3 regions of the Psychrobacillus sp. FSL K6-2365 genome follow, and region 1 is predicted to be linked to each of the others. Evidence: riboswitches for the same ligand, from Rfam matches in the RefSeq annotation. Region 1 holds a riboswitch; each other region holds the start of a gene.
What was found. Region 1 has a riboswitch for lysine ahead of MKY29_RS13705 (aspartate kinase). Riboswitches for the same ligand answer to the same signal wherever they lie in the genome.
Positions count from the first base shown of each region.

Region 2: another riboswitch for lysine. It lies ahead of MKY29_RS21575 (transporter substrate-binding domain-containing protein); the one in region 1 lies ahead of MKY29_RS13705 (aspartate kinase).
Region 3: another riboswitch for lysine. It lies ahead of dapA (4-hydroxy-tetrahydrodipicolinate synthase); the one in region 1 lies ahead of MKY29_RS13705 (aspartate kinase).

Region 1 covers NZ_JBBOOO010000001.1:2,744,696-2,748,991, forward strand. The annotation lists gene MKY29_RS13700 (YslB family protein) at 1-104, shown strand, start outside; gene MKY29_RS13705 (aspartate kinase) at 494-1,726, opposite strand; lysine riboswitch at 1,822-2,000, opposite strand; gene uvrC (excinuclease ABC subunit UvrC) at 2,190-3,983, opposite strand; gene trxA (thioredoxin) at 4,034-4,296, opposite strand, start outside.
Region 2 covers NZ_JBBOOO010000001.1:4,252,665-4,256,960, reverse strand. The annotation lists gene MKY29_RS21585 (helix-turn-helix domain-containing protein) at 1-1,134, opposite strand, end outside; gene MKY29_RS21580 (YvrJ family protein) at 1,583-1,747, shown strand; lysine riboswitch at 2,211-2,394, shown strand; gene MKY29_RS21575 (transporter substrate-binding domain-containing protein) at 2,519-3,373, shown strand; gene MKY29_RS21570 (amino acid ABC transporter permease) at 3,436-4,197, shown strand; gene MKY29_RS21565 (amino acid ABC transporter ATP-binding protein) at 4,216-4,296, shown strand, end outside.
Region 3 covers NZ_JBBOOO010000001.1:3,489,202-3,493,497, forward strand. The annotation lists gene MKY29_RS17610 (LLM class flavin-dependent oxidoreductase) at 1-324, opposite strand, end outside; gene MKY29_RS17615 (DHH family phosphoesterase) at 608-1,795, opposite strand; lysine riboswitch at 1,958-2,137, shown strand; gene dapA (4-hydroxy-tetrahydrodipicolinate synthase) at 2,364-3,251, shown strand; gene MKY29_RS17625 (YehS family protein) at 3,315-3,824, opposite strand; gene MKY29_RS17630 (methyl-accepting chemotaxis protein) at 3,991-4,296, opposite strand, start outside.

The DNA.
Region 1 (4,296 bases):
AACAGAAGCTTACTGGTTATTTAACTGAATGCTACGATGAAGAAGTTAAAAAGAACGGCTTAGTTACTTTACAAATAAAATGGGATTCTAAAACTAAAGGGTAACAGGATAGTCAGCTAATGACTTTTCCTGTTACCCTTTTCAATAAATAAGCGTATATAAAAGTGTCCCGTAAACACAGGGTTTATATGGATTGAAAGATTGAATAATACTACTGATTTCCGTTTCAACGCACTTTCATGTTTCAAAGCTAGCGTAGCGATGCGATGCAGAAACAGGCGGACGCTTTCCACGGGGGAGTGATGAGCTATCTCCCTCGCTAACGCGTCGTTGTGATAAAAATCAAACGGTAGTAATATAGCAATAAGTCTGTCCAAAGTCTGCTGAAAACGGTAGAAACAGGTTTTAAACTTTAAGAACCAAGCATCTTTTTGACTGTTTTTTTTGATTTTATTTGAGATAGTTTAATTTCAACAGTACTTTAAACTATAAATTATTGTACTGATTGATGCGTTAATGCAAGATCGAATTCGTCATGTAATGCATTAGCAGCTTCTATCATATGCTGCTGAGGTACGACAACTGACACTTTTATCTCAGATGTACTTACCATTTTCACAGGAATATTCTCTTTTCTTAATCGGTCAAACATTTGAGCAGCCACCCCTGGGTTTGAAACCATCCCTGAACCAACAATAGAAACCTTAGAAAGACCTACTTCAAAATCTGCGAAAGTAAAACCAAGCTCCTGTTTATGTGTTTCTAAAACTGTAATTGTTTCAGCCAAGGATTCCTTTTTAATTGAAAAAGAAACTGCGGGTTTCACTCCATCAACTATCGACTGGACAATTATATCCACGTTAATATGATTTGCAGCTAAAGTAGTAAAAATAGAAGCTAAAGAACCGTTAAATGGCACCTCGTATTCTATAGTTAATCGAACGATATCGGATTCAAAAGCTACCCCACGAACTACTAAATTATTTTCCACATCTACTTCCTCCTTCAAAATCGTTCCTTCTCCATCTTTATAACTTGGGCGAACTCTTAATGGAACCTTATAGTTTTTAGCGAATTCAACCGCACGTGGATGCAATACCCCTGCACCTAAATTAGCTAGTTCTAGCATTTCGTCATATTCAAGTTGTTCCAACCTTCGAGCATTCTCGATATAGCGCGGATCTGATGTATAAATACCATCAACATCCGTATAAATATCGCAAATTTCTGCTTTGATAGAAGCAGCAATAGCTACAGCAGTTGTATCAGATCCCCCTCTGCCAAGGGTTGTAATCTCTCCTTCTTCTGATATCCCCTGAAAACCTGCTACAATAACCACTTTATTTGAATCAAGTAAACTATCAATTTTAGCGGGATCCAGTTTCAGTATTTTTGCATTTCTATGTATATCATCTGTTATGAGACCGACTTGAGCACCGGTCAGAGAAATGGCATCTATCCCAATTGCATTTAACCTAATAGAAAGTAAAGCCATCGTAACTTGCTCCCCATTGGATAAGAGCATGTCCATTTCACGTTTTGATGGTGATTCTGCTAATTCAAAAGCAAGGTTTGATAATTCATCCGTTGTTTTACCCATTGCAGATACTACAACAACAATATCATGTCCTTTATCTTTCTCACGTTTCACTCGAGTAGCAACATTTTCAATTTTTCCAGTTGATTCAACTGAAGTACCGCCAAATTTCATTACAATTTTAGTCATGAACATCCGCTCCCTAATTAATCTGTAAGGATTAAAAAATGCTTTCCACATATTGTGAAAAGCATTGTCTCATACACGGTCCAAAAAATCTGCCCATGTGAGATAGCCCTCCAGAATATAAATTCTGACAATTCTACATCTATTAAATGCAGAACCAACAATAGAATAGGAAAAGCTAATCTATGTTTCGGCGAAAAACCCTTTCCACAGCCATTCTAGGAACTTTCCTTCCTCCTGCTGCGTACTGATGTCTAATCGCACCTCTATCTTCACTTAAAATACAGTGAAATATTCAATTACGCCTCGGTGTAAATGCCTCCAGACTTTGAATTGTGCTTACGCATTAACTCCTTCAAAATCTATGACATCCGCCAGAGGCTTAACTTGAATCAGCAATTTTTAACCACGTATTTGCGACGTTTTGTACTGAGTCAAGTTAAATTGTTTCAACCATAACACATGATTATTCAGAAGACAATATATTTTTCTGAAAATGATTAACCATGATCTCTGCTTGCTTACTAGGAAGACCCGCTTCCATAAACTCTTCTTTACTAGCAGCTTGTATTTTCTTTAAGGAACCAAAATGCTTTAATAATAACTTTTTCCGTTGAGGTCCGATTCCTTCTATACCATCGAGAGATGATGCAATAGTATGCTTCCCTCTTTGTTGCCTATGGAATGTTATAGCAAAACGATGGACTTCATCTTGAATACGTTGTAGCAAATAAAAACCTTCACTCGTCCGCTTCATCGGTATTAGTTCCAAAGGGTCTCCATAGATAAGCTGAGAAGTTTGATGCTTGCCATCCTTTGCAAGACCTGCAATTGGAATATCTAACCCCAATTCATCCTCTATAATTTCTCGTGCAGCTTCAATTTGTCCTTTTCCTCCATCAATAATGATTAAATCAGGCAGTGGCAAGTTTTCCTTAAGTACACGAGTATATCTTCTACGTACAACTTCGCGCATTGCTCCGTAATCATCATGCTTAGCTGCGGTTTTAGTTTTATACTTACGATAATCTTTTTTGCTGGCTCTACCATCAATAAAAACAACCATTGCAGATACCGCATCAGTCCCATGAATATGAGAGTTATCAAAAGCTTCAATTCGCATTGGAGGTGCAATATTCATCGAATCACCAAGCTGTTCTATCGCGCCTATCGTCCGTTCTTCTTGTCTTTCGATTAAATGAAATTTCTCCGTCAGTGCAATTTTAGCATTTTTTTCCGCCAATTCGACCAGATTTTTCTTCGTCCCTCTTTGTGGTACGAAAATCTTCATTTCTAACAGTTTTGAAGCCAAGTCAATATCCGTACTCAAAGGAACATAAATTTCTTTTGGTTTAATATGTTCTGATTTCGCATAAAATTGACCTAAAAATGTTATAAACTCCTCCTCTGGATCTCGGAAGATTGGAAATAAAGAAACATCTCTTTCAATAAGCTTCCCTTGTCTGATAAAGAATACTTGAACACACATCCACCCTTTATCCACATGGAAACCAAAAATATCTCTGCTTGTGAAATCATTCATCGTCATTTTTTGTTTTTCCATAACTTGTTCAATATGTGAAATCTGATCACGGTACTCTTTTGCTCTCTCAAATTCAAGCGCTTCTGCAGCTGAATTCATCTTCGTAACCAATTCTTTTTTCACTTGCGTATGCCCGCCATTCAGGAAACTAGTAATTTCATGAATGATTTTATCATAAGCACTTGCTTCAATTTTTTTCACACATGGAGCTAGACACTGACCCATATGATAGTAAAGACATACTCTATTCGGCATTTTTTGACATTTGCGAAGTGGATATAAACGATCCAGCAGTTTTTTCGTTTCATGTGCCGCATGAGAATTCGGATAAGGTCCAAAGTATTTCCCTTTATCTTTTTTAACTTGTCTTGTAATGATCAGTCTCGGATCTTTTTCAGCAGTAATTTTAATATATGGATACGTTTTATCATCTTTTAACATAATATTGTATTTAGGATCATGTTTTTTAATAAGATGGAGCTCGAGTATTAAAGCTTCCACCTCAGATGAAGTGACGATATATTCAAAGTCAACAATTTCTTGTACTAATCGAAGCGTTTTCCCGTCGTGAGCTCCTTTGAAATATGAGCGTACGCGATTTTTTAATATTTTTGCTTTTCCTACATAGATAATAGTTCCTTGTCGGTCTTTCATTAAGTAACATCCTGGCTCATCTGGTAGGATGGAACACTTTTGTTCGATCAAATCATTATTCATATTATCACCTGTTTAAAAAAACCGGGTACTATGTAGCACCCGGTTTTGAATTATGCGTTTTTTTCTACTAATTGTACTAATGCTTCTTTTGGTTGGAACCCAACAGCCTTGTCTACAGGTTGGCCATCTTTAAATAATACTAGTGTTGGGATAGACATAATACCGAATTGACTTGCAGTCGCTTGGTTTTCATCAACATCTACTTTTACGATTTTAACTTTATCGCTCATTTCAGCATCCATTTCTTCTAATACTGGAGCTATCATTTTACAAGGTCCGCACCATGTTGCCCAAAAATCTACTAATACTAAAC
Region 2 (4,296 bases), 1.5 Mb from region 1:
AGCTTCCTTTAATAAATTTTCAAGTTCATTATTAAAATTGTGGTAATTTATATAAATTTGTAAGTGAAAATAATAGGAACTATTTTCTTTGTTAGAGTTTTTTCCCCCCACTATTTTATCTAAGCCTTTCTTACACCATTTGAGAACCTGTTCATGATCAGACTGCTTGGAGTACTCTTTTACAATGGATAGAATTGTTAATAAATACCCTTCAGCATTACAATCTTCTTCTTTAATTCTTAAACTAAGCTTATAAAACTCAATTGCTTTTTCATGACACCCTTGGATTGCATATAATGAACCTAGATTTTGATAAATCACCTCCTCATAATTAATCAGTTTATAATCTTTTGCCAGTTTCATCGCTAAATTATAGTTCTTTTCTGCTTCTTCATACTTTCTCATTTTTTTATGTGCAATTCCTATAACGATGTAATTATCAATTGCTCTTTCGAATAAAAGATTGTCCTTATAATAAAGTAATGATTTTGAAGCGAAATTGATTGCGTTAAAAAACTCATTGCACTTAAAGTACGTTAAACTTAGGACATTATAAAAATCAGCTATTTCCCATTCTTCATTTTTACCATTATTTATAAATCTTAAAGACATCTCTAATCGACTTAATGCTTCTTGATAATTTCCATCCAAATAACTATAAAGTCCTAAGTTTAGATTAATGATAAACTTTTGTTTCTCGTCCATACCATCTCTTATTTTTGCAATTACGTTATAGGTAGATTGCAGGCTATCCTCCTTATCATCAAGTATTAATAGGAGACGAAATAGATAAAGGTGATAACTATAATAATTATTTAGTTGTAAAAAATATTGATTTTTATTAGTGTATTTTTGCAAGGATTCTCTTATAAATTTTTTGTCCCTTTTTAATACTCCCATTTTGTACAGTTCAGATAACGATGCAATAACTTTATTTTCCTTTTCACTGGATACTTGATCTATTTCTATATTTAGTTTTTTAAGTAAAAACGTTATTACTTCGTCACTTGGAATAGTTAAATTATTTTCTATTTTGCTTAAGTAGGATGTAGAGCAGATTCCCTTGGCCAATGTGGTTTGTTTCATACTTTGGTTTAATCTTTCCGATTTTATTATATGACCTATACTACTCATTTTCTTCACCCCTTATGAATTAGTAATGTACTAATTCTTGAAAAAAACAAAATATCCTTTTTCAATCGTTCGACTTGAAACGACTGATACTTGGTTGAAAAGCATAATAAGTAGTAGAAAGTTGTAGAATATAGGGTTTTTACTTATCCAATTTTTATTAAAATATAGTAAAATTTCATTAAATTAAGAAATTAGTATTAGATATGTATTAATAATCTAAGATAGTAGAGCGTGTTTCCCAACTTATAGTTATTCTAAAAATACTAAATATTTAGTATAATATGATAAATATCAATTAATTTAATCCAAGGTGATTTTGGAATAGACTGATGGATGATTTTCCTCTTTTCGGACAAGTCAGCTCATTAGAATACAATTCGAAGGGGTTTACTCAACAGGTATATCAACGCTTAAGGAATGGTAAAAATTAAAGAAAGGGGGATAACGCATGATTGGCGAGGGAAACATTGTACAACTAATTGGAAACTTTGGATTTCCCATTGTAGTCACTATTTACTTATTGCATCGATTTGAAAATAAAATAGACGCTCTAGAAAATACCATTCACAATATAGCAAATGTTGTTAACAATAGCATAGAAAAAAGAAAGTAACATGTAACATGGATGAAACTGATATCCTGTTGATTATATAAATTGATAGAGAAAAAACTCTTTTTTAAGAATGGAAGTTAAGCTTATTTTCACTCTGAACCTACGATTTTCTTTAACGAAAATGACAGAAGTGAAAAGTAATCCATCCCGAGTGGCTAACTCAAAAAATGGATTACTTTTTTCATGTAAATCACAATATAATTTTTTAGTTTATTTTCCACAATTACTTCTACTTTCAAAAAATTGGTTATCCCTCTATTGACGATTTAACTTACCAAATAGATTACGTAAGCCCACAATCCAAAATAGAAGAATCATTAGCAGTATCTTTACTCTAAAATTGGTATATCTGATCATGTAGCTATTAATCTCAACGTATAAATAGTTTTTTCGAGAGTCAGTTGACAGATAAGTATGTCTAATGTAGACTATGAAACATAATTGAATACGACCTCACTTAGTATAGTGAGGTAGAGGCGCGATATTTAACAGTCCATAGTGGAGTTTGAGAAGCTATAATTCTATGGAGAAGGAAATGTCGCCGAAGTTAGTAATATTTCTCGGTATTACTTGCTGGGTCTGCAGTTAATAATTGCAGGACTGTCCATTATAAACATCCCGGTTTTTAATGGTGTGCTATCTCATTTGGGAAAAGTAGAGGATTTGGGCAACTATACATATTGCGACCTGAGTTCATCTCAGGTCTTTTTTTGTACAAGTTGTCTTTTTTTATAGGAACAAACATACACTGATAAAAAGGGAGTAATTAAAATGAAAAAGAGATTAGTATTTATAACGATATTCGCAAGCTTGTTATTATTATTAGCAGCATGTGGAACAGATGCTACTGAAACTTCAGGGTCTTCATCTGATAATAGTAAAGAAGCAGCAGTAGATACATTTACAGTTGGTTTAGAAGCTGGTTATGCACCTTTTAACTGGACACAACTAGATGACTCTAATGGTGGAGTGAAGATTGATGGTAATGCAGAATATGCTGGTGGATATGATGTGGAAATTGCTAAACGAATTGCTAACGGATTAGGAAAAGAACTAGTTATCGTCAAAACAGAATGGGACGGTCTTGTACCATCATTGCAATCAGACAAAATTGATGCAATCATAGCGGGAATGTCACCTACAAAAGAGCGTAAAGAAACAATCGACTTCTCGGAAAACTACTACACCTCCAACTTTGTTATGGTAGTGAAAAAAGGCGGTGCTTTTGAAGGGGCTACTTCGATTCAAGATTTTAGTGGTGCTAAAATTACAGGTCAATTAAATACATCACATTATGGTGTTATCGATCAAATTAAAGATGTGCAAAAACAACCAGCGTCAGATAATTTCGCGGCAATGCGTGTGGCATTAGAGTCTGGAGTTATTGATGGATATGTATCTGAAAGACCAGAAGGAATTAGCGCATCTTCTGCAAACGAGAACTTTGCAATGGTGGAGTTCACAGAAGGATTTAAAGCAAAGGAAGAAGATACAGCAGTCGCTGTAGGTTTGAAAAAAGGTAGTGACTTAACAGATAAAATTAATGAAATTTTAGCGGAAATAACGGAAGAAGAACGTCAAGAAATTATGGATAAGGCGATTAATAATCAACCAGCTGCTGAATAAAAATGATGTGATACCGGCTGCATCTTTTTGCAGTCGGTTTTTATATGGAAGGAGGGAAATGTATGAGCATTGAATATATTATTTCGATGATTACAAGTAACTGGCCGATGTTCCTTCGTGGAGCAGGAATGACACTACTAATCTCCATAATTGGTACGATTTTTGGAGCAGTTATTGGTTTGCTGGCAGGAGTTATTCGTACAATTCCTACGCCTGAGAGAAAGCTAAAACGTATTGTATTAAAAATAGTTAATCTGATTCTTTCTGTTTATATTGAGTTTTTCAGAGGAACACCAATGATTGTACAAGCAATGGTAATATTCTATGGCTCTGCACTAGCTTTTGGAATAGATATGGACCGTACAATGGCTGCAATATTTATCGTTTCGATTAACACGGGTGCTTATATGGCAGAAATTGTACGTGGTGGTGTCATTTCGATTGATAAGGGACAATTCGAGGCAGCACAAGCAATTGGTATGAATCACTTCCAAACAATGTGGGGTGTTGTTTTACCTCAAGTCATCCGAAATATACTGCCAGCAACAGGCAACCAATTTATCATTAATATTAAAGATACATCGGTATTAAATGTGATTGGTGTTACGGAACTATATTTTCAAGCAAAAACAGTTGCAGGAATAAGCTTTAAGTATTTTGAACCGTTCTTTATAGCATGTATTTTATATTTCGTCATGACTTTTACAGTAACATTAATATTACGTTATATAGAAAGAAAACTAGATGGACCAGAAAACTATAGCATGATTGGACAACCACCACCGCAACTTATGTTAACAAAAAGTAATACTAATATAGATTAAACGAAGGAGGAGAAATCTATGCAAAATGTCATCGAAGTTCAACATTTAAGTAAATCCTTCGGAAATCATGAGGTTTTAAAAGATATAGATTTTTCAGTG
Region 3 (4,296 bases), 740 kb from region 1:
GATTTCAGCACGACCATTAGAAATAGCGTCTAATGTAGAAAATTCCTCAAACACTCGCACTGGGTCATCAGAAGAAAGTACTGTTACAGCACTTGTGAGTCTTATTTGCTTCGTCCGTGAAGCAGCTGCAGCTAGAAGAACAGCTGGAGCAGAAGCCGCATAATCCTTTCGGTGATGTTCCCCTACACCAAATACATCTAACCCAACTTGATCCGCTAATACAATTTCTTCAACAACCTCACGTATACGCTCAGCATGGCTAATTACTTTGCCTGTTTTTACATCTGGTGTTGTTTCTACAAACGTTGTTATTCCAATTTCCATTTAATTTACCCCCTAAATTTCTGCGGTTTCATGTTTTTTATAATTAGTCTGTCGGCATTAATGATACCTTATCATTCTATTTATATTCAATTTTCCGGTTTTATTAGAGGTAGATATTTTTGGTTTAAATTACCACTCCGCAAGTACAGCTAGTTCAAGAGCAAGTAAATCCAGATTGAAAGAAAGTAAGTAAGGACACTCCGCAAGTACCGACTTCTTGAAAGCAAGTATTTAACAGACGAACGCAAGTAAATAGATTAAAATCCTTAGAATTGACAATTCATCATGAATTGTCTCTTTTTTTCACTTCACTCATTAAGTAATCAACGAACAAGTCATCCCTTACCAAAGCTGCCTCATAGTTTCTTTTTAGGAATCGCTCTCCTTCTTCAAAACTAGTAAAGGTTTGTCCTATTTCGGTTTTATTTTTTTCAAGTATCCAATCCTGATTATTTTTAGAATACAAAATGAACGTATCATTTTTTCTATTCATATAAAATGAACCAAATGATGATTGTTTCAAATTATATTGATTTCTTTTTGCATCTTCTAGTATCGGTAGCAGATGGAAAGTGTCCAAAACAAATAACTTATAAGCTTCTTCTGTTAAGGTACATCCAGATGCTTTTTGATGTCCTCCGCCGCCGAACTGACCAGCAACTTCAGATACATCAATATGATCATATATAGTACGAAGGGAAATTCTTTTCCCCCCCATAATTACTATCGCTATATAGTCGAGATGTGGATATTCTTTTCCTAGTTCATTGCCTAGCTCTGAATGGTAAGTTTCTGCATACACAATTCCTGCCAAATGTTCCCCTATGGTTGCTTGGACAATTTCTCTTTTCTTGCGACGAATATAACGGTCAATCTTGTCCGCTTCCATTTTCAATATTTTCTTTTCAAATTCATCAAAATCAAAATGATCACTTGTACGAAGTCTCTCTAATATTTTTTCTTCGAATTCTTCCATCGATATTAAATAGAATAGTGAGTTAAGCGAGTGAGCTTGGTGGTTCTCATTCTTCTCCCATTCCCATGTATCATACTGTCTAACTAATTCTACAAATTCTGTGAGTGCTGCAGTTGGTTCCAACAATTTATTTGTTACAAGATATTCATATAACAATGAAGTAGCTGAAGTTAATTTGCCTTCGTGATCTTCTACTAGAATATATCCCCACTCATAATCATTAAAGTGTAAGGCAGATTTGTGATGATCAATCAGTTGGACCTTCCCTTTTGCATTATAAAAGTCATTAAGCCTTTTTTCATTGTCCTCGTTTGGAGTCAAATCAGTTACAAATAAAAATGTATCTGGCTCATCATTTTCTAAAAAGTATTCAATCTCTCGATTAAGGGAGGAAATCGAATTATAACGCACCTTCACTTGCTCACCAAAAGCAAGCTTTGCTAAAATGCCACATCCGACACCATCTAAATCATTATGAGACAATAATTTATACATCCTTTTCACCTCTTGAATAGTATGGTTTTAACGTATGAAACTTATTAATTATACTGACCTTAAATAGCTTTATATTTATTTTACAGGTAAACTGTTGCATTAGTATTAAAAAACATGTATTATTTTAATAATTAAATATTCTCTTATTTCAAATACATTTGAAGTAAGGATAGAGGCGCGAAGACCATCAGTACACATTTGGAGGATAATGAGATCCTTTGATATTTGTGGAAAGGGGAATTTGCCGAAGTTGAAAGAATCTCATTTTTCTTGAAGCTGGTTCTGCTGTTGAATAAACACTGAATTGTCATATAGGAGACTATATGGAGGGCTATCTTACGCACGGAAATATTACTTTATTTCTATTGCAACAACGAGCCCTCGTTGTTGCTTTTTTGCGTCTACATAACTTGACTAAACAACCGTCAAGTTATGCCTCCGGCGGATGTCATAGATTTTGAATTTCGCTAGTGTAATTTAAAATCTTTACGCAATTACGCGGAGGCATAATTGATACCGCCCTTCTCCCTGAATTTTTAATAATATAACTAGAGGATGTGGAGAAGTTATGAATTTTGGACAAATATTAACGGCTATGGTGACTCCTTTTGATCATAATGAGGAAATAGATTTTCCAGCTACACGAAACTTAATAGACTATTTAATTGCCAATGGAACTGATGGTTTAGTCATATCTGGTACAACCGGAGAGTCTCCGACGTTAACAGAGGAAGAAAAAGTTAAACTGTTTAAATTTACAGTAGAAGTTGTGAATGGTAGAGTCCCGGTAATTGCTGGCACCGGCTCGTATAACACAAAAGCATCCATCGATTTAACAAGACAAGCAGCTGATGCAGGTGTCGATGGTATTATGCTTGTTGTTCCCTATTATAGCAAACCATCAAAAGAAGGATTGTACCAACACTTCCAAGCAATTGCTGCAGTTACATCTTTACCGATTATGTTATATAATATTCCCGGTCGGAGTGTTGTCAATATGTCAGTAGAAACCGTTGTAAGACTTTCCGATATTCCGAACATCGTAGCTATTAAAGAAGCTAGTGGGAATTTAGATACAATGGCTGAAATTATTCAAAATACACCTGAAAATTTTTCACTATATAGCGGTGATGACGGGTTAACAATCCCAGTAATATCGATTGGTGGAGCAGGAGTTATTTCAGTAGCATCACATGTTATTGGGAACGAAATGCAAACAATGATTGAAAAGTTTAATAGTGGCAATGTAAGAGAAGCTGCTAAGGATCATCGCAGTCTTTTACCTATCATGAAAGCATTATTTGCAGCGCCAAATCCAACTCCTGTAAAATCGGCATTAAATTTAAAAGGAATTCCTGTAGGTGGTGTTCGCTTACCTATGATTCCTTTGAATAAAGAAGAGCTGAATTCTTTACAAGAAGTATTATCCACATTGCAACAAACCGTGAAAATATAGCATTTTCAATTGTCTATAGAAAAAGAGGAAGAGCGAACTCAATTTAGAATTCGCTCTTCTTTATTAATTTCTGTATTTTACAGCTAATCCTTTAAGGAATTTGCGTGCAAAATTATCCCCGCATTCCTTATAATTACGATGCCCTGGTTTTCTTAAAATAGCACCTAGTTCACCTTTAGATACAATAATTCCGCCATCATCTAATACTTCCAGCATATCTTCCGTTGTTAACTGTAAAGCTACTTTTAGTTTCTTCAAGAGTATATTATTCACATGATCCTTCTGCTGTTCTGCAGGCTCTGGATTAGTAGATTGTGCCTGTTTTGGATCCTGTTTACCTCTTTTATGTATGATTAAACCATTCAAAAATGATTCCAACATCTTGTTGTTACACTTCATATGATTTTCATCTTCCACTACTTCAACATCATCATCTTCTTTTGATTTAGTAAGAATTTTAAGTACATCTTCTTTTGTAAGTTCAACGCCACCTAGTTTAAAAATCTCTACCATGTCTTTGTTTTTAATATCTAGGGCATATCTTAATCTGATTAATATATCATTATTTTCCATTTATTAACCTCCTATAAACTATCTATATAACCAACATCTTCTCCATTTTACACGATTTCAATTCCACTATGTTACTACCTTACAATTTAACTTTTAAATTATTTTCATAAAAAATAAATATGCCTGGTTTAACACAATTCAGAATTGCATTAGAACCAGGCACTTTTTATTCTGCTGTTTTAGCTGTTTTAAATTTAGAAACTGCATCAGCAAGGTTCATAGCAATTGTCGCCAAATGTTGGGAGCTTGCTACCACTTCTTCCATTGAACCAACCGATTCCTCAGCGGACGCAGCTGTCTCTTCTACACCAGCAGCAGATTCCTCTGAAACGGAAGCAATTTCTTGAACAGATGCATTAATCTGTTGGCTATTTGCGCTAACTTGGGCTAGATTCTTTGAAATCTGCTCTACTTTTTCTGTCATTGCATGAATACCAATTGTAATTTCTTTAAATTTTTCACCAGTACGTTG